Regions from separate parts of the Bradyrhizobium sp. 157 genome, predicted to be linked through region 1. Evidence: riboswitches for the same ligand, from Rfam matches in the RefSeq annotation. Region 1 holds a riboswitch; the other holds the start of a gene.

Region 1 (14,918 bases):
ATGGCGGTGCGCGTGCCGCCAAACGTAGCGGCGGCGCGATCGTAGGAGGTGCGCGCCTGCTGGTTGAGCGCCTGCACGCCGCTCCACAGCGCGGTCGCCGAGATCAACCCGATCAGCAGGGTCGCCAACTGCATCGGGTGCCGCCGCCAATGGCTCAGCAGCACGGCCAGCGTCCACAGTGCGCGTTTCACGCGATCACCCCGGCGTGAAGGTTGACCTGACGGTCAAGCGTGGCGGCGAGCCGCACGCTGTGCGTTACCAACAGAAAGCCGCAGCCGCTGCGCGTCACCAGGTCGCGCGCCAGCGCCAGCACTTCGTCCGCCGTATCCTCGTCGAGATTGCCGGTTGGCTCGTCTGCGAGCAGCAATAGCGGCTTGACGGCCAATGCCCGGCCGATTGCGACGCGCTGTTGCTGACCGCCGGACAATTGCTCGGGATAGCGCTTCAGCAAGCGGCCGAGCCCGAGCCGCTCTACCAGTTCGTGGTGCCAGGCCGCATCGTGACGGCCGGCGATGCGGGACTGGAAAACGAGGTTGTCTTCCACGGTGAGGCTCGGGACCAGGTTGTATTGCTGAAACACCAGGCCGAGCCGGTCGCGGCGCAATTCCGCCCGGTCGGCATCGCTGAGCTCGGCGACTGAGGCATCCGCCAGCCTGATCTCGCCGCCGTCGGCCGCATCGAGCCCGGCGATCAGGTGCAGAAGCGTGCTCTTGCCGCTGCCGGATTCGCCGGTAAGTGCCACGCTCTCGCCGGCAGCGACCGTCAGGTTCACGCCGCGCAGCACCGCGACCTCTTCGCCGGCGGTGCGGTAGCTCTTGGTCAGGCCGGTCACGTGCAGCACGGGGCCGGTCGCACTGGGAATGCCTTTGGTCATGCGCGATGATGGACCGATCTGACCATGAAAATCCCCCGATGTGATGGCATGCAACATATCAGGGCACGCGTCCCCGATCACGGCCTCAATCGCGTCGCGCCGCGATCGTGATCCGGTTGTGACGTGCGCCCGTCGCACCAGCCGGCAGTTGCACGGCGGGCATTTGCGGAAATCCGGTTGCCTTGCCCGTAGGCCCCCTTGTAGCATCGGAACCGCCAATCCTACAGAATCAGCAAAGATACGGGGAAAACAGCCATGACCGCGCAAGCGACGCCCAAGGGGACGCCCAAGGGCGCCTGGACGATCACCTTCCTGCTGTTTCTGTTCATGCTGGTGAACTTTGCCGACAAGATCGTCGTCGGACTCGCCGGCGCGCCGATCATGGATGAGCTGAAGCTCTCGCCGGAACAGTTCGGTTTTCTCGGCTCCTCGTTCTTTTTTCTGTTTTCGATCTCGGCCATCGTCGTCGGCTTCATCGTCAACCGCATCGACACCCGCTGGGTGCTGCTCGCGATGGCGGTGATCTGGTCGGTGGCGCAGTTTCCGATGGTCGGCACCGTCGGTTTCACGACGCTCGTGATCTGCCGCATCATCCTTGGTGCAGGGGAGGGGCCCGCGTTCGCGGTAGCGGCGCACGCGGTCTACAAATGGTTTCCCGACGAAAAGCGGACGTTACCCACCGCGATCCTTTCGCAGGGCTCGGCGTTCGGGGTGATCCTCGCGGTGCCCGCGCTGAACTGGATCATCGTCAATCATAGCTGGCACTACGCGTTCGGTGCGCTCGGCATCATCGGCCTGATGTGGGTTGCAGCGTGGCTGGTCATGGGCAAGGAAGGGCCGCTGGTTCAGACCGTTACAACGGCTGCAACCGATCCGCGCGTTCCCTATCTCCAGCTTCTGACCTCGCGCACATTCATCGGCTGCGTCGCCGCCACCTTCGGCGCCTATTGGGCGCTGTCGCTCGGATTGACCTGGTTCACGCCGTTCATCGTCAAGGGGTTGGGCTTCTCGCAGACGGATGCAGGCTGGATCTCGGTACTGCCCTGGGTGTTCGGCGCGACGATCGTGCTGCTGACGGGCTGGGTTTCGCAGGTGATGCTGACGCGCGGCTATACGACACGCGGCGCGCGCGGCGTGCTCGGTTCGGTGCCGCTGATCGTCGGCGGGCTGATCCTCGCGGTGCTGCCATATGTCAACGGCGCTGGATGGCAGATCGCGTTCCTCGTCGTCGGCTCCGGGCTCTGCGGCTCGATCTACGTGGTCTGCCCGCCGATGCTCGGCGAATTCACGCCGGTGCAGCAGCGCGGCGCCGTGCTCGCGATCTATGGCGCGATCTACACGCTGGCTGGAATGATCGCTCCGTTCGTGATGGGCGCGGTGATCCAGAATGCGGCGGTGCCGCTCGACGGCTACATGACCGGCTTCACCATCAACGCCGTGATCATGGCGGCGTCGGGTCTGCTTGGGCTGTTGCTGCTGTGGCCGAACAGCGAACGTGCAAGACTGATGGCCCAGGCGGCGGTGCAGCCGAAATTCGCGTGAGCTCGTAGCCCGGATGAAGCCAACGGGTCGCGCGAATGCGCGCCCGATGACAGGCTCCGCGCAATCCGGGACCGACTTGTCGGGTTGTGAGATTCCCGGGTTACACTTCGTTCCACCCGGGCTACTTTCGCACCGGGCCTAACTCGCCGCCGCGTTGAACTGCGGCTTGCTTCCCTGCGTGCCGCGGACCAGCTTGCCCGGGCGGGCGCCGGTGGATTTGCCGGCGCGCTGCGTCACCACGCCGGAGACGATGGTGGCATCGTAGCCGTCGACCTGCTGCATCAGGCGGCGGCCGCCGACCGGCAGGTCGTAATGCACTTTTGGCGGATGCAGATGCAGGCGATCGTAATCGATCACATTGACGTCGGCCTTGAAGCCGGGCGCGATCAAGCCGCGGTCGTAGAGGCCAACCGAGAGCGCGGTCTTGCGCGCCTGCGCGGCGACCACGAACGGGATCGACAGTTTTTCGCCCCGGCTGCGGTCGCGTGTCCAGTGCGTCAGGAGATAGGTCGGGAAGCTGGCATCGCAGATGATGCCGCAATGCGCGCCGCCGTCTGATAGCCCCGGCACGGCATTGGGATCACGCAGCATCTCTCTGGTAGCATCGAGATTGCCGTCGGCGTAATTGAGGAACGGCACATAGAGCATGCCGCGGCCGTCATCCGTCAGCATCGCGTCATAGGCGAGTTCTTCCGGCTGCTTGCCCAGGCGGCGAGCCTGTGCGCCCAGCGTATTTTCCGGCGGCTGCTCGTAACCCGGCGGATTTCCAAGCAGGTACATCTTGTCGTAGTTCGGCCGGAAGAACAGCGGATCGTCGGTCGCGGTGGCGTGCTCGCTCAGGATCGCCTTGCGCACTTCGGGCTGGCGCAGGCGGGCGAGCCGCTCGGCGAGCGGCAAGTGCGCGATAGCCTGATAGCTCGGATGAGTCTGGAACGGATTGCGCGACAACTCCAGCCCAAGCATCAGTCCGACCGGGCGCGCAGCGATCTGCGCGGTGATCGAGAGGCCGCGCGCGGAAGCCTCTCTGATGGTGTCGAGCGTCTGCCGCCAGCGCTGCGGCGCCTTATCATTCTGCGTGATCGAGAACGACACCGGGATTTTGGTGTTCTCGGCGACCCGCAGCATCATCGGCAGGTCTTCGTCGATGGTGGAGAGATCGAGCACGAATTGCAGCACACTGCGGCCCTGCGCATGCATCGCCGCCGTGATCGCGGTCAGTTCGTCCTCGCCGGCCTTCAGCGTCGGCGTAAAATCGCCGGTCGAGGTGCGGTGGTTGAGCGTGCGCGAAGTCGAGAAGCCGAGCGCGCCGGCGCGCACGGCATCAGCAGCCAAGGCTGCCATTGCCTTGTTGTCCTCTGAGGTCGAGGGATCGCGGCGCGCGCCGCGCTCGCCCATCACATAGACGCGCAAAGCCGCGTGCGGCAATTGCGCGCCGATGTCCATGTCGAAGCTTCTTTTCGACAGCCACTCCATGTAATCCGGAAAGCTCTCCCACGCCCAGGGGATGCCGGCGCTCAGCACCGGCTCAGGGATATCCTCCACGCCTTCCATCAATTGAATCAGCCGGACATGGTCGGCCGGCCGGCACGGCGCAAAGCCGACGCCGCAATTTCCCATGATCGCTGTCGTGACGCCGTTCTGCGAGGAGGGCGTGATGTCCTGGCTCCAGGTGACCTGGCCGTCATAATGGGTATGGACGTCGACGAAGCCCGGCGTAACCAGTCTGCCCCTGGCGTCGATTTCTTCCTTCCCCTTCGCGGCAACCTTGCCGACTTCAATGATGCGGCCGCCTGCAATCGCCACGTCGGCTTCGAACAAGTCGCTACCCTTGCCATCGGCAATGGTGCCGCCGCGGATCACGAGGTCGGGGGTCGAGGTCATGGCTTCCATCCCGCATCTGTTTTTGTTGAGGGCATCATCCGACGTCATCAGACGCTGTCAACCGCCTAGGATGACGCTCAGGAATGCATCGCCGATGCAGTTATGTCCGGGCGAGTTCCGCCGGCTTGCGGTCGGTCACCAGCGCAAGCAGGACCGTCAGCACCATGAAGACGACGGAGGCACCAAACACCCAACGCGGCAGGCTCTGGTCCATGATCCAGCCGAACAACAGCGGGCTCAAGATGCCGCTGAAATTGAAACCGGTGGAAACGATGCCGAAGGCGCGGCCCGCGGCGCCCGCGGGGGCTGCGTTGCGAACCAGCATGTCGCGCGAGGGCGCGATGGCGCCACCGAGAAATCCGGCCAGCCCCATCGCGACGATCAGCACCACCGACGGCAGATTGATCGTCGCAATGATTGTTATGATGACGGCGTTGATCGCAAAGCAGGCGGCGGCCACATTGCCGTGGCGCTTGGTGCGGTCGGCGAGATAGCCGCCGGCCAGCACGCCGGCCGCGCTGGCGCCGAGATAGGCGGTCAGCGCGATATTCGCGGCCGAGAATGTCACGCCATAGCCGCTCATCAGCGCAACCACGCCGAAGTTGCTGATGCCGGCACTGGACAGGCCGAGCAACATGAAGAAGATCGTCAGCACGATGATTGCAGGCGTGACGATGCTCTGCTGCGGCGCTGCAGAGTCATCTGTCTTGCGATCGGCTGAACTGGCATCGGGAATTCTGACCGCGATCAATAGCAGCGCCGCCGCAGGGCCGACCGAGCCGGCCACGATCAGCGCGCCGAGCCCGCCGACGGTTGCCACCAGTGCCGCCATGATCGCGGGCGCCACCGCGCCGCCAAGGAAACCCGCAAAGGTATGGACCGAAAACGCCCGGCCCATCCGCGCTTCATCCATATGCGTCGACAGGATCGCATAGTCGCAGGGATGATATACGCTGTTGGCGAGGCCGAGCAGCGCGGCCGAGATGATCAGCGAGACGTAGCTCAGGTGCAGGCCGAGCATGATCAGCGCGAGGCCGCCGACGGTGAGGCCGATAAGCAGTACTTTTCGCGCGCCAATGTGGTCGGCGAGATAGCCGATCGGGGCCTGCGTCAGGCCAGAGACGACGCCGAACACGGTGAGCGCAAAGCCGAGCTCGATATAGCCGACGCCCAACTGCTCCTTCAGGAACGGAAACAGCATAGGCAGCACGAAGAGATGGAAATGGCTGACCCAATGGGCGACCGAAATCGCCGCGAGCGTGCGCAGCGAAGTGTCCGCTTTGGCTTGTTGCGGTGCGGCCAGAATGTCGACCATGTCAGCTCAAAAATCCTGTGTAACTTACGGCCCGGCTGGGCGGGCTGAAAATATAGGCAGGCCGTTATTTGTCCATGAATGCCGCTGCATGGCTGCCCCGGCACAGGGCAGGGCGAGGCGCGCGAATGCCGCATTAAATCGGGAGACAAAGGCGGGTCTACGCGGCAATGATCCGGCATGCCTGATCCCGCAAAACCACTCCGGGTACTGGTCTCCGAAGGTTCCTCGACCTCGGCCCGCGAGGCAATTACGATTCTCGGTCTTTCGGGCCACCACGTCGAGGTCTGCGATCCCTCGCCCTGGTGCCTATCGCGGTTCTCGCGCTTCGTCCGCAAATTTCACCGCTGCCCTGGACTGCGGGACGATCCCGCCGGTTATCTGGCGTTCGTCGAGCGGCGACTGGCCGACGGGAAGTTCGACGTGCTGCTGCCGACGCATGAGCAGGGATTTTTGTTTGCACGGGTCGCGCAGCGCATCGAAGGCCGCGCCGGGATCGCGCTGCCGGACTTCGAGAGCTATCGCGAGGCGCATAGCAAGACCGGCTTCAGCCGGCTGCTCGATCGGTTGGGATTGCCGCAGCCGCCGACGCACATCGTGCAATCCGCGCAAGGGGTGCGCGATGCGATTCGCTTTCCGACCGTCGTGAAGACTTCTGTCGGCACCGCAAGCCGCGGCATCTGGTTCGTGCACGGCGCGGACGATCTGATGCGCGCGCTGCACGATCTCGGCGGCGGCGACGCATTGGCCGGTGAGGTGCTGGTGCAAGACCTCGTCGCAGGCATCACCGAGAAGGCGCAATCGGTGTTTTGCCGTAGCCGGATGCTCGGCTTTCATGCCTATCGGCAGATCGCGGCGGGCGTTGGCGGCGGCGAGGCGATCAAGCAGAGCGTGAACCGGCCGGTCGTTCGCGCTTATGTCGAACAGATCGGCCGGGCGCTCGATTGGCACGGCGCGCTGTCGGTCGATTACATCATGCCGGAGGTCGATACCGCGCCATTGCTGATCGATTGCAATCCGCGGCTGGTCGAGCCGATGAATGCCTATCGCTCCGGCGTCGATCTCGTCGGACTTTTGCTTCTGATCTCGCTGGGCGAGACGCCGGCTCCGGTGCCCGAAAGCCGCGAGGGCGTGCTCACGCACCTGGCGATGCAGGCGTTGCTCGGATGTGGGGCGCGCGGCGGAACGCGGCGCGACATTCTCAGGGAATGTTTGCATCTCGCTGCGGCGCGCGGGCCCTATGCCGGCAGCAACGAAGAACTCACACCGGTGCAATCGGACTGGATCAGCGCCGTGCCGCTGGCGATGACCACAGCCTTGCTGCTGGCTTCGCCGAAGCTGGCGATCAAACTAGCGCGCGGCGGCTTTGGCGCGCATCTGCTCGATGCAGCGAGTATTCGGGTGATTGAAAGCGAAGGCTTCTACCAACACAGCTCGTCATCGCCCGGCTCGACCGGGCGATGAGAATTTTTATACAGCTACAACGGTTCATCATCAGGGTCATGACGGTCCCGCTTCGGCGTGGCGATGTCGCCGTCCTCGTGGTCCTCCTCCTCAACCGGCGTGCGCCGCGGCTTCTTCGGTTTGTCCTCGCCTGGTTTCGGAGGCTCGCTGCTCTTCCTGCCTTTTCCGCCCATATGATTTCACCAAAGTGACGCCTTCGCCGGATCAATCGGCGTTTGCGCTGCATGCCGACTCAGGGTAACGGCATGACCTCAATCTAATCGCGTCCGGACGGCATCCTAGCGCCGGTCAAACGATTTTTCCCGCCCTTTTTGCGGCTTTCAGCCCGAAGGGCCTCACATGGAGCCAGTATGAAGAAGCCCCGCATTGCGCTCGATGAACCGCAGCAGCGCAAGATCCTCCGCGCCGACAAGGCACCGACCGCCGGTTATTCGCTGGTCGTGGATGGCCACTTCAAGTCGCATCACGATACGGTGGAGGCGGCTGAGGAAGCGGGCATGGCGTTGAAGAACCGCTTCCAGATGCTTCAGGTGCAGGTTTACGATGCCGAGAACAAGACGCGATCGATGATCGACTGGCCGGGGCCGGCGTAACGCCGGATCTTTGAGCTCGATCGGCCGATCTCAGGTTCGCCGTCCGCCGTTCTGCTGGCCCGCCAGCCACTCGGACAGGGCCACCGGCTTCTCGTCGGGCCGCTTTGTGCTGCTGCGCGCCTTTGCGGCCTTCGCGGCGGGCACACTTTTCGGCTCGGCTGCTTCGCGCGCGAGCCGCAATGCCTTCAGCTTCGCCATATTGTCGAGCACGGCTTTCGCCGCTGCGTCGCGTTCGGCCTTGCCGGACTTTGCGTCCTGAACTGCCTTGGCCGCCTTGTCGAAGCGCGCCTGGGCGCGATCGCGATCCGCTTTCGTCATTTCAGGTCAGCCTCTTTTCGCAATCCTGGCCTTGGTCTTGCCTTTGACCTTCGCTTCCGGCGGATTTGCACGGTCGGCCGCTTCCTTTGCCAGACGCAGCGCGCGCAGCTTCTCGGTTCGCTTGCGGATCGCGATATCGGCAGCCGCGATCTCGGCCATCGCCTTGATGCCGTCGACTTCCTGGGCGCGCTTGCGGTTGAGCCTCATTTCTTTCAGCTCGGCGGCGCTCTTCGGCTCATCATTCATGTCATACCTCTGAAATCACGACTGATATCGTCGAGCGGTCTGTGGCCCATTTACCACGGATCGGCGTGCAGAGGACGTTATTTTCGGTCGAAAACGGCGCAGTTTCTGACAGAATCTGCCTTGATATGAAGGTTGGCGGGGAACACGGCACGTCGGGGCCGGTCCGGCAGCAAGCCGAACCGGCTAATGTCGGTCAGAACGTCGCGCCGGCCTTCACCATGAAGGTGCGGCCGGGCAGTGGATAGGCCGCGAAGCGGCCCGGCGTGAACGAGCTCGCGATGGCGTAGTCGTAATAGAGCGCGTTGAACAGGTTGTTCACGCCCACCGACCAGAAGAAGCGATCGTAGGCGCCGCTCAATTTCAGATCGACAGTGGCGTCGGCCGGGATGCGGCGCTGGGTGTTCGCCTGGTCATTGTCCATGAAGCGCTCGCTCCAGGCGCGGAGTGTGGCATCGAACACCAGGTAGTTCTGCCAGATATTCCAGGTCACGCCGCCCATGGCTGTGTAGCGGGAAACCAGTGGCACGTCGTTGCCGGCGAACGGCCCTTCGCGGAAGACAGCACGCGTGTAGGCCGCGCCCGCCCGCAGCGACAGGCTGTCACTGACACGCAGCGACGCGCTGGTCTCGGAGCCGTAGCGGCGGGTTGGACCGAGGTTCACGTTGTAGAACAGCGCCGGGATGAAATGGATCTCGTTCTCGAGGTCCATGTTGTAGATGCTCGATTGCATCTGGAATGCGCCGGCGTTGACGCGAAAACCCCCTTCGACGTCGTGCGAGGTCTGGGTTTTCAACTGAAAGGTGCCCGGAACGAAGAAAGGGCCGCTGGAGACGCGTTCATCGACGGTCGGAGTACGGAACGCGCGCGCGGCGCGGCCAAACACCGAGAATGTGTTGTTGAGTCGGTGCTCAAGGCCCACGTGCAAGGCGTATTGCGTCTCGTTGCTGTCCAGCGGGGAGGCTTGATCGCCGCAATTAAAGAACATGGCGCAACCGGGTGCGTTGGCGTCGAACCGATCCCGGGCGCTCAGGCTGGTGTTTTGAATCCTGGCGCCATAGGAGAAGTCGGTCGTCGGCAACAGGCCTACCGTGTGCTGCCAGTAGCCGGCCAGCATCTGCTGCGACAGATCGTAGATGTGGGTCGGCGCAAGACCCTTGAACGCCCCGCGGTCCTGGCGGAACGTCGCATCGTAATAATCGATACCGGTCAGGATCTGTGAGGGCACCCCGAGGATCGAGTTCTTGATGCTCAATCGTGGCGTGATCGACCAAGTCTGCAATGATGCGTCGTTATAGGTGGAGGAGAAACTCGGAAATGGCGACGCAAACGGTATCGCTCCGAAGAATCCGCTTTGCGTTTTCTTGTCTCTGACGCCGCCATCAACAATGAGTTCGGCTCCGTTCCACAGGGTTCTTGTAAAACCGGCAGTAGCGCTGGCGCCCTGCTGATTGCCATAATCGAATGGGGTGGCGGCGCCGCGGCGGTTCGTGACCAGTTCGTTGACGCCAATCGAGGGATCGACGATGCGGCCACCGGGGAGTCCGAGCTTTTGGTCGTCGCCGGTCACCGTCAGGAAGGCCTTGAGATCGGGAGTGGTGTAATTGAGATTGCCGATCCCGTTGCGCTGGTCGAGCGCGTTGTTTTCGCGATAGCCGTCGGACTTGATTGCGTTGCCGTAGAATGAGGTCGACCATGGTCCCGAATTCAGCGCCGTCGAAACCGAGGCCATGCGCTGGTTGAAGGAGCCGATACCGGCCTCTGCGCGCATGGCAACAGGTGGACCGCCGACGCCGTTCTTCAGGACGATATTGATGACGCCGCCGACCGCGTTGTCGCCATACAGCACTGCGCCGCTGTTGCCGCGGGTGATTTCAATGCGCTCGATCGAGTCGCGCGGAATGGTCGAAAAATCGACACCGGCCATGTCGATGTCGTTGAGCCTTCGGCCATTGATGAGCACCAGCGTATTTGAGGTCGCGAAAGCGCCGAATCCGCGCAGGTCGACGCTGGTCTTGGCGCCGTTGACGCCACCAAACAGGCTGGTCAGCTGCACGCCGGGCGTTTGCGCGATGATTTCCTGCAGCGTTTGAGCCGGTGAGTGCGCGATCTCTTCGGCGGTAATAATGGTCGACGCCGAGCCGACGATTCCTGAAAACTGGCGGCCGCCGCTGCCGTCCGCGCCTTGCGAGACGCTCTGGGATGCGGTGTTCGAGCCGATCCCTGCTGCGGGTCTTCCGCCGGTCGACGGCACCGCCGCCGGCACGACGCGGCGCGAGGTCGACGTTTCATTGTAGGTCGGTTTTGCGCGAGTCCGGTTCGGATCGGTGGGCGAGGTTACCTCGATCGGCGGCAACTGCTCCGATGGCCTCTGCTGCGCCTGCGCGCCGGATATGCCAAGGGAAATGATGGGCACCAGGAAACTGGAGGCAAGCCAGAAGCGGCGCTGCCGCTTCGCGACTGTGGTGGTGGAAGACATGGTTTAACCTCGGTATGACGTCAGTGGCACGTCACAGCGAACCAAGTCTCACCATGTGCTTTGAGCAGCTCAGGTGAAGCTAATGTCTGTACTCCCCGACCGACATCTTCGCGTGTGACCACGGCTGACGGCAGGTCTCCTGGCTCGCGGGTCGTTACCCATCGTCGCCTTCCCAGGACCGAGTGCCCAGTGGCATGTGACGAAGGATTCGCCGCTTACAGTTGCGGGGGCAGCCGCGGAATTGGGGGATTTCCCCGCACCGCATTCCCTTTTGATCCCCAAAACGGGAACCGTCGGGAACTATGGTAGAAGTTTGTCAAAGTCCGAGTCAATGCGCCCCGGGGCGTCCCGCGATCCTCACTGGACGAGTGCGCTATTTTTGCCGCATGAGCACGCCTGCCCGCCACCTGTACCGGGGCGAGTAAACCTGCTTTAGGACGATCGATGAGTGTTGAAGCCGTAGCCCTGACCAATGAGGACGCCGCGCGCCGGCGGATCGGCGCGACCGCGGCGCTTGCTGCCCTTGTTGTGCTCCTGATGCTGATCTCGCTCGGCATCGGGCCGGTGCGGCTGTCGCCCCTTGCGGTGGCGCAAGCGCTGTTCGGTGGCGGCAGCGAGGTGGCGCAGGTGATCGTGCGGGAAATCCGCCTGCCCCGCACGCTGCTGGCGCTGGCGATCGGCGCCATCCTCGGGCTGTCGGGCGCGTCGCTGCAGGGCTTGCTGCGCAATCCGCTGGCCTCGCCTTCGCTATTCGGCGCGCCGCAATCAGCGGCGTTCGGCGCGGTGCTGGTGATCGCGCTCGGGTTGGCCGACGTGCGCTCCTATGCGCTGCCGGTCGCCGCGATCATCGCGGCATTCGCTTCGGTGTTCGTGCTGCTCTCGATCGCCGGCCGCAATGCGGGTCTGCTGATCCTCATTCTGTCCGGACTGGCGATTTCGAGCTTTGCGGGCGCTGCCACCGCGCTGGTGATGAACCTCTCCAGTAACCCCTTCGTGGTGCTGGAGATCGCGTTCTGGCTATTGGGCTCGCTGGAGGACCGCAGCTTTCAGCATGTCATGCTCGCGTTTCCCTTCATCATTGCCGGCGCGGTCATGCTGTTCAGCCAGCGCCACGCTTTTCGCGCGCTCAGCCTGGGCGAAGAAACCGCGCAAAGCCTCGGCGTCGATGTGGGGCGTCTACGGCTGTTCGTGATTTCGGGCGTTGCGCTCGGTGTTGGCGGCGCGGTCGCGGTTACCGGCACTATTGGTTTCATCGGCCTGGTCGCGCCGCATCTGATGCGGCCCCTGATCGGCCACGATCCCGGGCGGCTGTTGGTGCCGAGCGCGCTCGCGGGCTCGGCGCTGCTGCTCGCCGCCGATATTGCGGTGCGCATCATTCCCTCGACCTCTGACATCAAGGTCGGCGTGCTGACCTCGATCATCGGCGTGCCGTTCTTTCTCTATCTGATCATGCGCGAACGCCGCGCGCTCGGCGGGGGCGTCGCATGAGTGAGGCTGCGCTGCTGATCGCAAGGAGACTCGGCGTGCGGCTCGCCGGCCGCGTCGTGCTGAAGGACGTTTCGCTGGCGCTGTCGGCGGGACACCTGGTGGCGCTGGTCGGCCCGAATGGCGCTGGCAAAACCACGCTGCTGCGCGCGCTAGCCGGGCTGATCCCCTCCGAAGGCGAGATCACGATCGGCGGCGATGCGCTGGCCTCGCTGCCGCTGCGCGAGCGCGCCAAACGTTTCGGCTATCTGCCGCAGGGGCATCTCGTGCATTGGCCGCTGCCGGCGCGCGATATCGTGGCGCTCGGGCGTTACCCGCATGGCGCAACCGATCCGGCGCGGCTGTCGCCCAGGGATGCCGAGGCCGTGCTGCGCGCGATGCAGGCGGTCGACGTGATGGAATTCAGCGATCGCCGCGTCACCGAATTATCCGGCGGCGAACGCAGCCGCGTCGCGTTGGCGCGCGCGCTGGCGGTGGAAGCGCCGATCATTCTGGCCGACGAGCCGACCGCCTCGCTCGACCCCCGCCACCAGATCGATGTCATGAGGAACTTGCGCGCGACCGCGGACAAGGGCGTGCTGGTCATCGTGGTGACGCACGATTTAGGCCTCGCTGCGCGGTTTGCCGACCATGTGCTGGTGCTGAAGGAAGGCAATCTAGTGTCGCGGGGCACACCGAGCGAGGCGTTATCGGAGCAGGTGATGGCGGACGTATTTCGGATCAGCGCCTACCGCGCGGAATATCAGCGCGAGGCGGTGATCGTGCCCTGGGCGGATATCTGATGCGACGGTTCGGCGTTCTTGTTGCGATCGCCGCATTGGCGATGTCAGGCGGCGCAGTATTCGCAGCCAGCCCTCCGCGTATGGTGTCGATGAATGTCTGCAGCGATCAGTTGCTGCTGACGTTGGCCGACCCCGAGCAGATTTTGGGCCTCAGCCGCTTCGCACGCGACGGCTGGCAATCGCAGGCGGGTGACATCAGCCGCTATCCGGTATTATCAGGCGCGGCCGAGGACGTGCTGCTGCTCAAGCCGGACCTGGTCATCGCCAGCGCGTTTGATAAGCGCTCGACGCGGGAGCTGTTGAAGGCGAAGGGGCTTCATCTTGCCGAGCTCGCCGTGCCGCGAAACCTCGACGAAGCCCGAGCGCAGATCCGCGAAGTCGGCGACATGACCGGGCACCCCGATCGCGCGGCTGCCGAAATCGCGCGGCTCGACGCCGCGCTAGCGCGCGCCCGCCGTGCCGCCGCCGAGCGGCATTATCGCGTGCTGCCGCTGTCGCGGCGCGGCTGGGTGGCGGGCAGCGACAGCTTTCTCGGCTCGCTGCTGAGCGAAGTCGGGCTGCGCAGCGCCGCTGGCGATCTCGGCTTTACCTTCGGCGGATTTGCCTCGCTGGAGGCGATCGTGTCCTTGAGGCCCGACTTCATAGTGGTTTCGAACGCCGGCAATTATGCGCGCGATGACGGTCAGGCGTTTCTGGTCCATCCGGCGCTGGAGCGCTTCTACCCGCCGGAGCGGCGCATCGTGATTCCGGAGCGGCTGACCGAATGCGGCGGCGTGATGCTGGCCGATGCGCTCGATGCGCTGACCGCGGAGTTGAAGCGGGTGGGAAAGTAAATTCGTAGCCCGGATGAAGCGAAGCGCAATCCGGGATGCCGCGAAAAGATTCCCGGATTGCGCTTCGCTCCATCCGGGCTACGGACTGTTACCCTTGCACCACCGGGCCGCCGACCTTCTTCCACGCGTCGAGGCCGCCTTCGATATGGGCGGTGTTGGCTAGTCCCGCGTTCTTGGCCGCGGCAACCGCCATCGCGGAGCGTTCGCCGAAGGCGCAGAAGAACACCACCCGGCGGCCGGTGGCGGCGGCGACTTCGCGCAGCATGCCGCCGGGCTTGAGGCTCTCGGCGATGCCGGGGTAGGGCGCGTGCAGCGCGCCCGAGATCGTGCCGTGCTTGGCGCGCTCGCTGGTCTCGCGCAAATCGACCAAGAGGATATCGGGCCGGCCGAGAATGTTGATCGCGTCGCGGGCAGAGAGCGCGAGTCCCTGCTTGGCAAGCTCCTCCTGGTGCAGCCCGACATGCATGTTGGCGGGCACCGCGACGTCCATCATCTTCGGGTTCGGTAGCTTCAGGTTCGCCATCAGCTCAATATATTCGTCGACGTTACGCACCTGCAGCCGGGGATTGTAGCGCCTCTCCTCGCCGATGGTGGAAACCGTGTCGCCCTTGTAGTCATGGGCCGGGAATACCATGGTTTCATCCGGCAGTTTCAGAAGCCGGTTGAAGATCGATTCATATTGCGCACGGGAAGAGCCGTTCTGGAAGTCGGTGCGGCCGGTGCCGCGGATCAACAGCGTGTCGCCGGTGAATACGCGGTCGCCCATCAAATAACTGTAGGAATCGTCGGTGTGGCCGGGCGTGTACATGACATCCAGGCTCAGCCCCTCGATCGTCAGCTTGTCGCCGTCGGAAACCCGCATCGACACTACGTCGGCCTTGCTTTGCTCGCCCATGATGGTGATGCACTGGGTGCGGTCGCGCAGTTCGCCGAGGCCCGTAATGTGGTCGGCATGCAGATGGGTATCGACCGCCTTCACCAGCCGCAGATCGAGCTCGCGCAGCAATTGGCAGTAACGATCGGCCTTTTCCAGTACGGGATCGAGGATCAACGCCTCGCCGCCGGCGCGGCTCGCCAGCAGGTAGCTGTAGGTGCCGGAGACACTGTCGAAG
Region 2 (14,918 bases), on a different contig from region 1:
GGTCAGGGCTGCGATTTGATCTAACATCCGTTTCAAATCGGCTTGCTGCGCATCGATGTTGCGGTTAAGCGCTGAAATCTCCTCGCTCACCTCCTGTTGCCCCGACCGAATCTCCGAAAGGGCCGCCTTGTCTTCAGGTGACAACGCCGGCATTGGGACGACTTCACGTGCCGCTGACGCCTCGATCATTCGGTCGATATGGGGCCAGTAAAATGCACCCCCAACGCATAGCCCGATGAAGACGGCGACAAATCCAAAAACCCACGGAAGGCGTCTTGATGACTTCTGCAAGACGGGCGGCAATTCCGAACCGTTCGCTTGATCAATCACATCCATCATTCTTTCTCTCGATCTATAATGGCTCTCGTTGCCGCGATAGTAGATGACGGTCAAGAGCGTCCATGCGAAAGTACTTGGTCATGCGCAGAAAGATATCGGGAAAGATCATGCCGCTTCAGCGTCCAACACGACTCTCGTTCAACGAATCGATGTTTTACCGCGCCAACAGGCACTCGGCGCATTAACGCTGCACAGGCAATGAAAAAACGCACGATACGATCGCGGCCATAGCTCTAAGTACACTCGCGATGGCGCGGGCTCCTCCGCACTGGCGGCAATCTGCGGGGCGCACTGTCGAAAGATAAACAAGCACGCTCGCAGAAGGCCAGAAGGCGGGCTCAGCTAGCTTTTCAGATCAACTCTGCGCCCGAATGGATGGCTTTAGGCAAAGTTAAGCTAGCCGATTGAGAAATGACGAATCGCGAGCTATAAGAACGGGCGTTATCTGCGCGAGTCTAACAGCGAGCCATTTGACCAGGATCATGAGCCAGGAGCCACGGCTCCCTATGCCGGAATTTACCGGTGCATGGGCTGGCATCGCGAGATCGGCATCGCAGCGGGCCACGTCTTACCGCCACAAGGACATCATACGCACGCGGTGAATTTTTCAAGCTGACCACCCGATAGTTCGCAGACTTACTCGGAAATACAAGGAATATTGATTTTTGACGACTGAGTGGGCTTATCTTTTCGACTTTGCAAGCCTAACAGCCTGCATTGAACGCGGCGGCAATTTCGCGGCGAGCTTAGAGCAAGCGCATCAGGTGTCAGCCGTTTCATAATTGCGATGGAGTTGGCGGGGAATTCTTCGGAATGCGTGGACTTCTGATCGTTTTTGTGGCGCTTACAATAGTGTTGGCAGCACGCGGCCGGCACCAAGATAGCTTTGTGCCGCGGCTGACCGCGTCCCTGCCGCCAGTCAACGTGCCCTAGTCTTATGATCGTGGTCGAGTAGCTCGGCCATTCGGCTTTGCCCTCACAGATCCGGGCGGGCGGCTTTCCCGCACCCGGCTGTTCCCGGGGGTAACCCGCGTCATATCCGCGCCTGTGCCCAAGTGCGAGTGATGCGTGGAACGAGCAGACGGAAGCGTGCCGTCAGGGTGTCGAACTCGGACCAGCCCATGCGCCGACTTTTCTGGCTCCGCCGTCTCAGACAACGCAGCCAGGTCCGACGTACTTCGCGGTAGAAGCCGTTGAGCGCTTCGGCCGCCGGCGTATGTCAGGGTGAGCACGAACACCTGTGCCCTTCGCCGCGCGCGCATTTAGGACAGCCTTTGGTATGTCGGAAGGTGCGCTCCAGCTACGAACCGCGCAGCAACTCGCCGGTGGCCGGCAGCTTGCCGACGAGCTTGTCGCGCGCTTTAACGGTTCGCTCACTAATGATCCATAAGAATGAATCAATGGCAGCCTAACCAGTCAAGCGCCGATCCGTTCGACCTTGCAGTTTTCCGCCGACCGGCCGACTCTGAATTCAGACTGCGTCCACCTAATTTGCGCTGGGAAGTAGTCTAGCCGCCTTCAAGTGCCTTCGGAGTTTGGGCTCAACCTTTGTTGCGGTGTGCTCGTCTTTGAGGACGGCACACAGGCCGGAGCGGTATTCATCGTGTGGAGTTAAGAGTCGACAGTGGCTCGTCCGCCCGAGCGCTTGCGGAAATCAGCGTGAGACACGAGTCACTTCCAAAAAAGAGATTCTGGCCAATCTGTGAACTCCAATTCGAAGCTACGTAGGCCAGTGAGTTTGGTGGTGAATTTAAGGGTCTTCCCTGAAAGGGCTGCCAATGAGCCAGATGCGAACTTGAATACTGTCGTGCCGGAAGTTGCGACCGCAATGCCTTGCTCGCCTTCCATGCTAGAGAAGCCGGTCACCCCGGAGAGTTGCCCAATTGCAACTCCCTCCAGCGCGCGGTGAAATTCCAGGGACGCTAAGTATGTTCCTTTATCAGCAGCCCACTCGCTGACGGACACTGCTGTAATCCCCGCGTCACTCAAGAGACCATCCGCGATCCGGCAGCCATATTGAACCGTGAGAATGACCCGCTCGTCCCGAACTCCGACCGGCTCTCTATCGGCGGCAGTGATCGTGCACGCGTACCGCCTTGTGTCCGCAACCGCGCCCGTGCTTAGCCCGAGCAACTCGAGAGCGGAACATAATACAAAAGCGATAACGGGTCTTCTCATTCGGCTACACCTAGTCTGGAGTATCGTTCGCCTGCTCTGTACAATCTGACGCTACGGCCGATTCAAGCTTCTTCGATCGCTCTGTCGGATGAAAGCTACTCATGTGACCGCGGTGTCGCAGAAACGGGGCAATCGGTATCCCCCCCAGCGGTGGGCCTGGATGGGCGGCCCGAACGGTTTCATTATCGGCGCTCACGGTGCGCCGCGGGCCAGCACATCGGTGAACCAAGGCTGAGGGCCGACGCATTCAGCTCGGCGGCGGCCATGACGGGCGCGACGGCCCGCGGCGACGGAGCGCTAAGTTCCTGACGCAGGCGCATGCGTTCTATGAGCGGACACCATTTTCCGCGCCAATGACCCGCGGCACAGGTCCCGAATTTTGCTTCACAGTGTCAATGTAAAAGGAAACGTGGTCGCTAGGAGCCGTTCAAAGGCAGATTGCCGCTCAAGCAGGCGCTTTTCGAGAACCTTACGCTCGAGATCACTTAGCTCGCTTTGAAGTCTTCTTCGACAACGCCAAATGTCATTCCGCACGTATCTGATCTCATTCAAGCGATCGTCAATCGAAGCCATCACGGACACCATATCTAGCTTGAACCAGCCATGGACACTGCGGACATGATGTAACGATCTCCTCCCAGCATGTCCTCTTGTATCGAAGTCTTTCAACGCAAGAGCACGAAGTGACCGTTGCTTCTGCAGAAGTTCAGCGATTTTTGCCATCAGCGCGCAGATTTCAAAAGCTGCCACTCGCCCGTGAGTGAGTCGAAATGGTTATCTTATTCCAACCAACACGCGGCCCGATCAGGTGTCAGGCCGGCCACTTAAGCTGGTGTCGAATGGGAGTATCGGAGTAATCGGACGGTCGTACCGTCAAACTGTGGGTAACCGATTTGAGATCGGCAATTGCCATGCCAGCGAACCCCAGGTGGGGTTCAAGACAAGCCATGTTCAGGCTTGGGAGCTCGTCTGTTACAAACGAGTGGGATTTCGGCGGCGGCGCGCGAAGAGCCGGCCCGGACATGAGGTCGGAGAGCCTTCAGTCGGCAGGGCGAGGCGAAATCGTGAGCGATGCGCACCGCCGGGCGCCTCGGCTCAGTGTCTCGCCGTAGGCCAGCGTAGATCTTATTACCGCCGTCCCACGTGCGGCCGGCGAGCTGGCAATTGGATCTCATCACAAAACTTTCTGCGATGATGTCTAGCCGGGACTGGCGCTTGTCGCATCTGTGACACTGTATGTATTCATCAAGCCAAGACATCCGACGTTGTTCGGTAGCCCGGACTCGTTCTGTAACTTTAATCAGCAGCTTGCATGTCAGATGCAACTGGCATGGGGTTTGCTATTGTCCAGCCGCACCGTGAGCGCTAGCGCGACCAGCGGTTTAAGACAGATACGATCAACTTCGCTGGAGCGTATTGCCCACCCAATCGCTTAATGGAGAACCGATGCGGCCACCGGACAGATTATCCTTTTTCGGCACGCTTGTTGTTGTCAGATCGGCCATCATGCCGAAGGTTGAGGCGCTAGTCTGATCTAGCAATAGGAAGGTCGTGATCTAAGCTCAAAGCGAACTCGCGAATCAAATAACGGTCTGACGCCTCGTGGGCGAACGCCGGCAGCGAGCACCTCAAAATCGAACTTTTGATGCAGCCTCGCTTGAAAGGATCCGGTGCATGCTGCGCCGGCCCGTTGTGGGAACGGGGTGTGGCATCGCTTTCGAGTGTTTCCTTGATTAACAATCAGAACTGATGAGGCGGGTGTATGAACAAATCGATCCGGGAGCTTCGGCTTGTGGCTGAAGCATCTGTTTTGGCGACTGGGTTGCTGATGTCGTCAGGAGCTAGCGCGGACGATGATCTGATGAGAACCGCCAGGCAGATCTTCCATCCGATCCCCTCAGTCATTCCTGCGGTAAAGGACAATCCAGTCACGCATGAAAAGGTCGAGCTTGGCAAGATTCTGTTCTTCGATCCGCGGCTATCGGCAAGCGAGATCATTAGCTGCAATACGTGCCACAACCTCGGCAGCGGCGGAGTCGATGCCGGTCCGACCTCCGTCGGTCACGGCTGGAAGGTCGGCCTACGTCGAGCTCCAACCGTCTACAACGCAGTGTTCAATGCGGCGCAATTCTGGGACGGACGCGCCGCGGACCTCAAGGCGCAAGCAACTGGCCCTGTGCAGGCGAGTGCCGAAATGAATGCGACTCCGGATCGTGTGCTCGACACCTTGAACTCAATGACCAGCTATGTCGTCTTGTTCAAAAACGCTTTCCCGAACGAAGCGAGACCGGTCAGCTTTGAAAACTTTGCGAAGGCAATCGAGGCTTTTGAAGCGACTCTCATTACACCTGCGGCCCCGTTCGATCAGTATTTGGAGGGCAATACACATGCTCTCGATGATCAGCAGAAGTCAGGGTTGGCGCTGTTTATGGAGAAGGGATGCTCCTCTTGCCACAATGGAATCAATGTCGGTGGACAGGCCTACTTCCCGTTCGGCGTGATGAAGAAGCCGGATGCAACCCTGCTTCCGGAAGGCGATAAGGGCCGATTCGCGGTCACCAAGGCGGTCGGCGACGAATATGTCTTCCGCGCGGCGCCGTTGCGGAACGTCGCGTTGCGAGCCCCTTACTTCCATTCGGGCCAGGTTTGGAGCCTGAAGCAAGCTGTCGCCCTGATGAGTGAAATCCAGCTCGGCGCCAAGCTTAGTGATGGGGAAGAAAACGACATTGTCGCGTTTCTGAATTCGCTAACCGGGCGCCTACCTAAGATCGAGTATCCGATACTACCCACCCGTACCAACACGACGCCAAAGCCTTCAATAGACAGATAGGATTAACAGCACCAGCTTCATGCCTTGCCGAATAGTAACAGATGCGACGCAAGAACCCGGCGTCCCGCACACGTCCTCAGCGGCTTGTCGGCGACCTTGCGTTTGATCGCGCCGCCCGGACCTGGCCAGAAGCTGTAGCCCAGGAACTTGCGACCGAACACACTGGCCACTGCGCTTTTGGTCTCGTTGACCGTCAAGCGCAGCTTGCCGTAGAGCCGCCGAAGCAGCCCATCACCCGGTCCGCCCGGCGGCTGCGAACGTAGACGTTCGCATCGTCGGCGTAACGCACGAAGCAATGGCCCCGATGTTCCAGCGCCTTGTCCACTTCATCGAGCAGGACATTGGCCAGCAGCGGCGATAGCGGCCCGCCTTGCGGCGTCCCCATCGTACGCGTCTGGACCACGCCATCGTCCATGATTCCGCTGTTCAGATACGCCCGGATCAGCCGGATGACTCCGGTGTCCCCGATCCGTTTCTGAAAGCGGTCGATGAGGATGTCGTGATTGACCGGGTCAAAGAACTTTTCCAGGTCCACATCCACCACGATCCGGCGACCCGATTGCACGTATGACTGCGCCGCGAGGACGGCATCATGCGCGCTTCGACCGGGCCGGAAGCCGTAGCTGTGCTCGCGAAGGTCGGATCAAAAATGGGCTGCAGCACCTGCAGCAGCGCCTGCTGGATCCAACGATCCGTCACCGTCCGAATGCCAAGCTCGCGCTCGCCACCGTCAGGCTTGGGGATCGTCACCCGTCGTACCGGACTGGGCCGGTATGTCCCCGACAATAGGTGCTCGCGGATCGCCCGCCACGCCGTACGCAGATGTGCGACGGTCTGGTCAATGTGCAGACCGTCCCCACCAGCTGCGCCTTTGTTGGCCCGCACCCGCTTGATCGCGCGTTGCAGGTTCTCTCTCGTCAGCGCCGCCAGAAGCAGCCCTGACCCTGGCTCTCCGATCCATGCCGCGGGCGGCGAGCTTCATCGCTGCCCGAGCCACACGGGGCTTCACCGCGTCATACCCCGGACCGCCCTGCTTGCGCAGACATCTGATGCGATGCTTGCCACCTCGGCACGGTATTGAACACTCCTTCTCGTTTGGTTCTTCGCCCACCGTTCAGCCTTCCGACTCTACCGCCGGCGACTACAACCTCGGCTGACTTCTCGCTCCGGCTCGACACCGTTGCCCCTTTCAGGCACAAGGCGAGATCTCCCCAGGTAAGAACGCACTCCTTCACTGCACGACCGCCGGATCTACGCCGCTTCCCCTTGATCACGAGTTTCGCGGTTTGTGGCCCGCTCACCCTGTTCGGCAACGCCTTCTATCCGGTTCTTGTTCATTGGCCCGCAGCTTCGCTCCACGCCCACACTCGGTCACCCTCGTGCAGTTGCGCTTCGCTTCGCTCGTTGTGATCAACTCGCGACGGGACTTTCACCCATAAGAGTGCGCCCATGCTGGGCGCACCACAAAAAAACGCCCGGCCTCCTCGGGAGGCCGGGCGATAGTCACGCAGGAACAACGCTGCTTTACGCATCGCACCAGCTTTCGTCGGTAGGGAGGACTACCGGCGATCGATTTACGGCGAGGGCATTCGCCGTCAAACAACGAGAAGCGGATATCACTCCGCGCGAAATCTGGAGCCGCTTGCCTTCCGCTCCTGTCGGAAACTTCGCGACTTGTCCACCACTCGCCCGCTGTCCGGTTGGCAGGCAGTGCCTTGATTGAGCTGGGATCCTTTGCGCAAGCGGTTTGGCTGCCGTGCCCTGAAACACAAGCGACAGTTTGCCGTCGCGCAGCAGCATTTGGCACCCCCAAACACCAACAACGCTCGATTATCTTCCGGAAGAGCGTGCCAAGGCGCCAATTTCGTATGACATTCCGTAAGGGAGGTAAAATAGATTGTTGTGATGGGACGCATCCACGCGATGGATAAATGAAAAATAGCGCTGTGCTTCGCGTCGAGCGTTAATGACTTCGGAATATGTGACCGGATCGGGCATCGCCGGCACGCTGTCCGCCGTCGGATCGAAAACCGAGCTTGTCGCCAGCTGTATGCGACCGCCTCCGCCGGCGCCGGCCGGATTCCCAGGCGCTGGGAACTTTGGGAGCTCGCAAGGACATCGTAAGCCCCCAAAGCGCGTGCATCTTATTCACAAACGCGTTGGCGAAACGCTCCGCACCATCATGGCTCAGCCCGCAACTCGCGTGCGGCGGCCACCATATTGATGAGCGCGGGACGCACCTCCTCCCATCTTCGAGTTTTCAGTCCGCAGTCGGGATTGATCCAGAGCTGCCGATCGGAAACTCGCTGCCGCGCCAACACAATCAGCTGCTTGATTTCCGCCGCTGCGGGAATGCGCGGTGAATGAATGTCGTAGACGCCGGGCCCGATCTCATTGGGATATTAGTAGCTCTTGAAGGCCTCGAGCAATTCCATCTTAGAACGCGACCTCTCGATTGAAATGACGTCAGCATCCATTGCTGCGAACGCATCGATGATTTCGTTGAACTCGGAATAACACATGTGGGTATGGATCTGAGTTCCGTCGGCGACAGCGGAGGAGCAAACGCGGAAGCTGTCCACTGCCCAATCGAGATAGTTCCTCCACTGCGATTTGCGTAGCGGCAATCCCTCCCGCAACGCAGCCTCGTCGATCTGGATCATGGTCGCTCCAGCCGCCTCAAGGTCGATGACCTCATCTCGGATCGCAAGAGCGATCTGACGGCATGTCTCGCTCCGCGAGATGTCGTCGCGGACAAACGACCAGTTCAGGATCGTCACCGGTCCGGTCAGCATAGCCTTGACGGGTTTCTTGGTCAGAGACTGCGCATAGCGCCACCATTCAACGGTCATCGGCTTCGGCCGGGAAACATCTCCGAACAGGATAGGCGGGCGAACGTACCGCGACCCATAAGACTGAACCCAGCCGTGCTTGGTGAAAGCGAATCCCAACAGCTGCTCGGCAAAGTATTGAACCATGTCATTGCGCTCGAACTCACCGTGTACGAGCACGTCCAGGTCGATATCTTCCTGCCACTGCACGGTACGGGCTGTCTCCGCTTTCAGAAGCTGCTCGTACTGCGCGTCATTCAGCGCTCCCCGCGCATGAGCCGCACGCGCATTCCGGACGTCGACCGTTTGCGGGAAGGATCCGATGGTTGTCGTTGGAAACATCGGCAATGCGAACGCGACGCGCTGGACGTCGGCACGCTGGGTGAACGCACTGCGACGGCGACGCATGCTATCGTCGATCGCGGCCATTCGTCCGGCGACATTCGCATTGTGGATCTCGGGCGATGTTTCGCGGGTCACGGCTGCGTCCTCCGAAAGCGCAAGTTCATCGGCCACCTCGGCAGCATGGCCGGCCAGCGCTTTGCCCAATATCGAAAGTTCCTTGATCTTCTGAACTGAGAACGCCAGCCACGTCTTCAGATTGGGATCGAGATCGGTCTCTAGCTCAATGTCGATCGGAACATGAAGCAGCGAGCAGGAAGGAGCAATCTGAACACGGTCCCTGCCCAGCTTTTTGACCATAGGGGCAATTGGTCGAGCAGCGCCGCAAGATTGGAGCGCCAGACGTTGCGACCATCAACGACGCCTAGCGAGACCACGAGATCTCTGCGGGCTGTGGCGACAATTGCGTCCAACTGGTCGGGTGCCCGAACCAGATCGACATGAAGCCCGGCAACGGGCAAGGCCAAGGCTGTTTCAAGATTGTCGCCGATAGCGCCGAAATAAGTGGCCAGCATGATTTTAAGGGCCGGCACAACCTCTGCGAAATGAGCATAGGCCCGGCGGACAGCCGCCCGCGACGCTTCGTCGACGTCCGTCACTAGGCATGGCTCGTCGAGCTGAACCCATTCAGCACCGCGCGAGGCTAGTTCGCGGAGGACATCGACATAGACTGCGAGGAGCCGGTCAAGCAGCGACAGCGGATTGAATGCGGGATCTGCGCTTTTGCCGAGCTTCAGGAAAGTGACTGGGCCAACTAGGACGGGGCGCGTTCGGTAGCCGAGGCTTTTTGCCTCCTCATATTCCTCGATCGGCTTTCGAGAGGAATACTTAAAGATCTGATCCTGGTGAAATTCCGGCACCATGTAGTGGTAGTTGGTATCGAACCACTTCGTCATTTCCTGTGCGGCTACTCCAGGCCCATGCTGAGCGTGACCACCGTCCTGAGCGCCACGCGCCATGGTGACGTAGGTCTTGAGCGACACAGGACCTTCGGTCCAGCCGTAGACGTCGGGAATGGCGCCGACCGTTACGCTGGTATCGAGCACATGGTCGTAAAACGAGAAGTCATTCGAAGGAATGACGGTCGCACCGCGGGATTTCTGCCGTGCCCAATTAGCGGCACGAAGTTTACTCCCCGCCTCGAGGAGCTCGGCTTCGCTGGAGTTTCCCGCCAAGTAGCTCTTGAGCGCGAATTTGAGTTCGCGTCGTGGGCCGATGCGTGACATCCCCAGTGTGGCAACGGGAAGCGAAAGAATAGACATAGCTCAGACGCCATGATTGGGGCAAAGGCCATGGCGGACGCATGCAGCGAATATCGCGTGAGCGACAGCTGCTTGGCGCACACCGGGACACCCCGCCCGTGGACGATATAATCGAGGCAGGTCTCCGGGCTCGCGGGTCGTCGCTGCTGTCCGGCCTTCCCGAAGCCGCATGGCTTCAGTGACTTCGTTGGACAGCGGCTCGCCGCTTACAGTTGCGGGGGCAGCGCCGGCATTGCACCGGCTTCCCTCTTAGCTCCGGATCAAACGAAATCCGGAGACCACGACGGCTGGCATTATGCGCACGAGGATCGATCCGTCAACCTACTGGAGTGTCGCTGCGATATTGCCCAAGCGATTGCGAGCTGTACTAGGTAGGCTACAACGGTCTTACTCCCGGCCTGGTGAAAACGCGTGGATCTGTGGAGGCTCCGCTTGTGAATGCGTCCGCTCAACACCCTGTTCGCGTAGTCGGATGAGCTCCGCGAGCAGAACGAACGCGCCGGGCGCTTCGACATCTGCGTGATCGCGACAAAGCCTGGTCTTTTCCGTCAGCAGCTTCTCGAACTCGTCCGTAAGGAAGTTGCGATCATCCTCGGCCGGCATCCGTTTGATCACAGTGCCATGAGGCTCTGAGGAATTGCAAAGGCCGGATTACTCCAGGATCGAACGGATGATCAGGTCGGACTGCCTGTGTTCGGCTGACCCCGCGACGAGCCGCGAGCTCGATCGCCTCCGTGGCGTTGGTCAAGATGATCTCCTCGGTGCGCCAGGCACTCACGTGCTGAGCGACTTTGGCGCGCGCCTTCGTTGTTTCCGTCGCCGCTTGGGGAGTAGTGCAGCCTGGACGTTGGCCTGCGCGACATCGCAGGAACAGTTCCGGACCTCAGGATGCACGCTGACTTGCGAAACTGGAGTAAGCGGCGAGAGGGCGGGCGGCGGGATCGTGCTATGACTCTACGCTCCATGCACTCGTGCACGGAAGCGGATGCCGAGCTTCTCGTACGTCTTCAGGATCTCCGGACCGATCTCGTCGCGCGAGGAGACCGCCTCTTCGGCTTCGGCCGTGACGTCGCTTTAGATATCCTGCAAATCGATCTTGTGATATTTGACGCCCCGTCCACCTCGCCTTGGCTCGTCAGCCAGCGACGATAAGCCTCGACGCGGCGACTGGAGCATCGAGGCGGCCTCGTCCTTATTCGAGACAAATTTAACGGTGTCCTCTGACAGAGCCCTTCGAGGGCTTCTCGGAGAAGATCAGCGCCTTAAGTCATAACGATGTTGATCGACCTCGATGCGCCCCATGCGGTCGGCGGCCTCCTCAAGCTCGACATCTACTACTTCGTTCGCGAAATCGAGCGGTGAAGCCTTCTGGACGCGGGCTGCTTATGCTGTTTTAGACGGGACACAGGTGTCAGGCACCGGACAGACGACCGCGCATTGCGGCGTGTCGCAATGGCCCGCGCACTCCGTACACTTTTTGGCATCGATAACGTAAATGTCGCGCTTGAGGCTGATCGCCGCGTTGGGACACTCGAACTCACATGCCCCACAAACGGTGCATTGCGAAGCGACGATCTTGTAAGCCATGCCTTCCGATTCCTTAGGCGAGCGATGCCATTGGCGATCCCTTTCAAATGCCGTGCCAAACACAGACGCGCTCAATGATGGGCAATTTGCGAGCCCTCGGGCCCTACTCCGAGAGCCAGTCGCGCTGCGAGCTTCCGTCGGTTTGTCTGGCACGGCAGCGCGGAGCCAAGCGACGCTCGACGATTCCGAAACCGGCGGCGCGACTAAAAGCCGCGAGCCGACGCACGTCTACGCCGGATCTCGGCAAACCTCCGGTCACACGCCCTGACTGGAGGTTTTGTGCAAGCCTCGCTCACGGCTACAACGTTAACTCCGCGGATTGACTCGCTGGAGGCTTGCCAAAACGGGTTTGTGCTACAACAAGCTTCGGCGTCGCTTCGGAGGGAAATGAAGTTGCGCCGGGAGGAGCGATACTGGCTTTGCAAAGTGACCGATTTAATTGCAGTCAGCCGCATGCCTGGTGCCGAGTAGGCATGGCGGCGCGGGCGAGCGCTGGTACGCTTTGCCTGGCTGTGCTCAGCCACTCCTCATGCAACTATTTTGGACGAAGTGGAACAGGGCTGAAAGATGACTGTGCAAATTGCTTCAGCGGCATGGCCTTTCCGAACAGATGGCCCTGCGCAAGGTCGAAGCCGAGTTCGGTCACAGCGATCAGGTCGGCGTGGCTCTCCACACCTGCGGCGACGGTGCGCACACTGTACTCTTTGGCTAGATCGACGATATGGCGGCACACCGTTCGCTTCAGGGGCCCATTTCCGCAACCGGCGACGTACTGCCGGTCCACTTTTAATTTCATGAACGGGAATTTTTCCACCCCCATCAACTGCGGCCAATTGGCGCCGACATTGTCGATTGCAAGGCCAATGTTGTGAAAGCGAACCTCACGCGCGACCTCGATCAGGAGATCTAGGTTCTCGATCGCTTCCTCGCTCTCGATTTCAATCGTCAAGCCGCCGAAAGCGGGGTGCGACGGCATGCGCTGACAGAGATCGCGTACCGCCTGCGGGTCAATCAGGAATGCTGCCGGGAGATTGATGGAGAGATCGATTGAAGTTTGCTGCTCCAGAAGATACTGCCAATCCTTGATCGCGCGGTCGATCACGAACTGCGACAACTCCCTAAAATGCGGATCGTGAGCCTCCGGGATGAAATAGGCCGGTGGAACAACGCCCTAGGTCGGGTGCCGCATTCGCACAAGCGCCTCGGCGCCGCGGCGGCTGAGGGTACACGCGTCAAACTTCGGCTCATACCAGAGCTCAAGCCAGCCAGCGTGTAAGGCTTCCCCGACATGGACCGCGGGACGGGGCGCCGGCTCTCTGGGCAAGAGCATGGCGACCCGAACGCGCAGCGTCTCGGCTGCAAACGGCGTCCTCAGCGGCGGCAGCATAGCAAGTCCATATTCGCCCCCGACCTGCTGCACTGCCGTCATGATGATCGACTCGCGGGCGCCGAACGCCAGCACTCCGCCTGCAAATCCTTCGCGTACGAGTATCTCGAGCAATCGTCCAGGCTCGATGCGATCCGAGCCAATGCCGAGCAGGATCAGATCAGGGAAGTCCGTGCCGAGTACGTGCGGCAGCTCGTCAGCAGTCCCGCATTCGCTGATAACAAACCCCATATCCTCCAGCACATCCCGAAGAAAGGCGCGCAGATGCCGCTTGCCGACGGCCACGCACGCTCGCGGCCGCACCTTACGCTGTCCGAAGATTACAGGTTTCCCTCCGACCAGTTCGGCCTGCCCATGCTCCATCGCAACCACTCCCGTTCCGTGACGGTCCCTTAAACGAGGAGCGAAGGTCCAAAACAAGCTGTGCTTGCCATTATCTTTCGGTTCTTCGAGGTAAGCTTAAGATAGTGCATTAGCGTGCAAAATCTTTCGCGATGTTGTTCAGACGATTTTGTCGGGCGCACGCGTATGATACCTGTCCCGCCTCGCGCAACTTTGTACGAGTGACGCACACGAGTGTGGGGAATCTCACCTTCGGACGCGCCGAGCTGATGCGCCCTATGGCACGGCGATTATCATGCTGCAAGATCTACTGAATCGATTCGCTCGTGAGTGGTGATCGGCAATCGCTCTTACGAAATGTTTGATCGGCATGGCCGGCCTGCCCACGCGCGAATGTGCCGTCTCATGGATTTCCTTTCTAATCGAAGGAAGTCCATCATGAGTTCGCAGCAGGTCAAGCCGCAGTCGATTCTGAGAACGGCAACAGCTTGCACTTACCTCACCTCTGTTGCTTATAGCGAGGGCGGACGTCCTATTCCCTATCGAGCTTGATAGTTGCTCTCAGTTGCGTTTTCTGCATCCTTTTGAACATGGATATCCTCAAGAAGGACTGGAGGGACTAACGTGACGGGTGTTCGTGTTGGCGCTGAAGCGCAAGGCCTGCCCCACGGGGGCACGGCTTTGCGCAAAGGCGTGCCAGGAGATGAGAACGCGATCGCAGAAGCCGTCGGAAAGCTACTTTCTGAATTAGGTGGCCCCGGACCAGAGTTCAGCCTTGAAGGCGCGAAGCAGGCTGCTTTGCGCCTGATTCAGGATCCCGAAGAGGGCTTCATTTTTGTCATCGAAGAACAAGCCACGGGGCGGATTGTAGGGGTCGCTGCCATCTCGGCCGTACAGGCCGTGAGAGCAGCCGGAGCGTACGGTGTGCTTCAGGAGCTATGGATTTCTTGCGACTTCCGAAGCTCTGACCACGGTCGGCATCTGCTCGAGGCGGTACATTCGGAGGCGAAGCGCCGAGGCTGGCAGATGATTGAGGTTGCGTTGCCCCCGGATGGCTATCCGGCCTTAGAACGGGTACGCCGTTTCTACGAGGAGAGGGGATATCGGGTTGGAGGATTGCGCGCGCGCAAGAGCGCTATGACAGTACTGCGACCTCTGCTCCACACAGTTAAAAGCGCTCCTGGGCCTATCAGTAAAGACTTTCAAAGCAGCAAACCCTGCTGCTTGTTGGTTCTCAAAACGAACGCTCCAACGCGTGCGTCGCGGTTGCTCGAGGATGATCGGAGAACCTCGACGCTGATGCGGTGCTTACTCCCACTGCGAGCGGTTACCTCTTCGACTTTCTTGGCGGGAACGTTCAAGATATCAGCCATCAAATCGTTCTTCATGGTGCGAAGCGATACGATGGTCTTCTCAAGGCTCGTGGACCGCGAGCCGAAACCTGCCCGGCTAAAAGGCGCGAAGCCAGGTCGGCGGCGGCCCGTTGCGGGCGAAGCCCGACCCAGCCTTACGAACGATAGCCCAGTCGTACTTTCGCGCTTTCCACACAGTGCTGCTTACTGACTCCAGTTTCGGATCACCGCACACAAATGCGATCCATTCGTCGCCAAGCACAATGCCTTGGCAACTGGCAAGCCAATCATCTACCGGGCTCCTTCCTGCATCTTGATTCGGTGGACCGTCGCGTGAAGGATTCGGTACCACCTTGTCACTCCTGCTGGCGAACGTTCAAGGAAGGTGAGCGAGATCAGCCATCAACA

The links. A riboswitch is a leader RNA that binds a small molecule or an ion and turns the genes downstream of it on or off. The one in region 1 is predicted to bind cobalamin.
Region 2: linked by a shared signal. The riboswitch ahead of metE (5-methyltetrahydropteroyltriglutamate--homocysteine S-methyltransferase) and the one ahead of IVA95_RS20605 (TonB-dependent receptor) in region 1 are both predicted to bind cobalamin.

The regions. Positions count from the first base shown of each region.
Region 1 covers NZ_JADPKF010000077.1:220,688-235,605, reverse strand. Annotated here, with positions in the region: gene IVA95_RS20650 (ABC transporter permease) at 1-191, opposite strand, end outside; gene IVA95_RS20645 (ABC transporter ATP-binding protein) at 188-874, opposite strand; gene IVA95_RS20640 (MFS transporter) at 1,130-2,416, shown strand; gene IVA95_RS20635 (amidohydrolase family protein) at 2,555-4,297, opposite strand; gene IVA95_RS20630 (MFS transporter) at 4,398-5,612, opposite strand; gene IVA95_RS20625 (hypothetical protein) at 5,790-7,073, shown strand; gene IVA95_RS20620 (hypothetical protein) at 7,424-7,666, shown strand; gene IVA95_RS20615 (hypothetical protein) at 7,697-7,984, opposite strand; gene IVA95_RS20610 (hypothetical protein) at 7,991-8,230, opposite strand; gene IVA95_RS20605 (TonB-dependent receptor) at 8,424-10,706, opposite strand; cobalamin riboswitch at 10,818-11,016, opposite strand; gene IVA95_RS20600 (iron ABC transporter permease) at 11,151-12,194, shown strand; gene IVA95_RS20595 (ABC transporter ATP-binding protein) at 12,191-12,973, shown strand; gene IVA95_RS20590 (ABC transporter substrate-binding protein) at 12,973-13,806, shown strand; gene IVA95_RS20585 (MBL fold metallo-hydrolase) at 13,895-14,918, opposite strand, start outside.
Region 2 covers NZ_JADPKF010000086.1:18,094-33,011, forward strand. Annotated here, with positions in the region: gene IVA95_RS23125 (hypothetical protein) at 1-393, opposite strand, end outside; gene IVA95_RS23130 (hypothetical protein) at 2,011-2,304, opposite strand; gene IVA95_RS23135 (cytochrome-c peroxidase) at 4,280-5,347, shown strand; gene IVA95_RS23140 (hypothetical protein) at 5,365-5,544, opposite strand; partial or broken gene IVA95_RS23145 (reverse transcriptase domain-containing protein) at 5,541-5,924, opposite strand; partial or broken gene metE (5-methyltetrahydropteroyltriglutamate--homocysteine S-methyltransferase) at 7,528-9,842, opposite strand; cobalamin riboswitch at 9,940-10,140, opposite strand; gene IVA95_RS23155 (hypothetical protein) at 10,230-10,445, opposite strand; gene IVA95_RS23160 (4Fe-4S binding protein) at 11,226-11,429, opposite strand; partial or broken gene IVA95_RS23165 (EAL domain-containing response regulator) at 11,965-13,179, opposite strand; gene IVA95_RS23170 (GNAT family N-acetyltransferase) at 13,852-14,721, shown strand; gene IVA95_RS23175 (SMP-30/gluconolactonase/LRE family protein) at 14,887-14,918, opposite strand, start outside.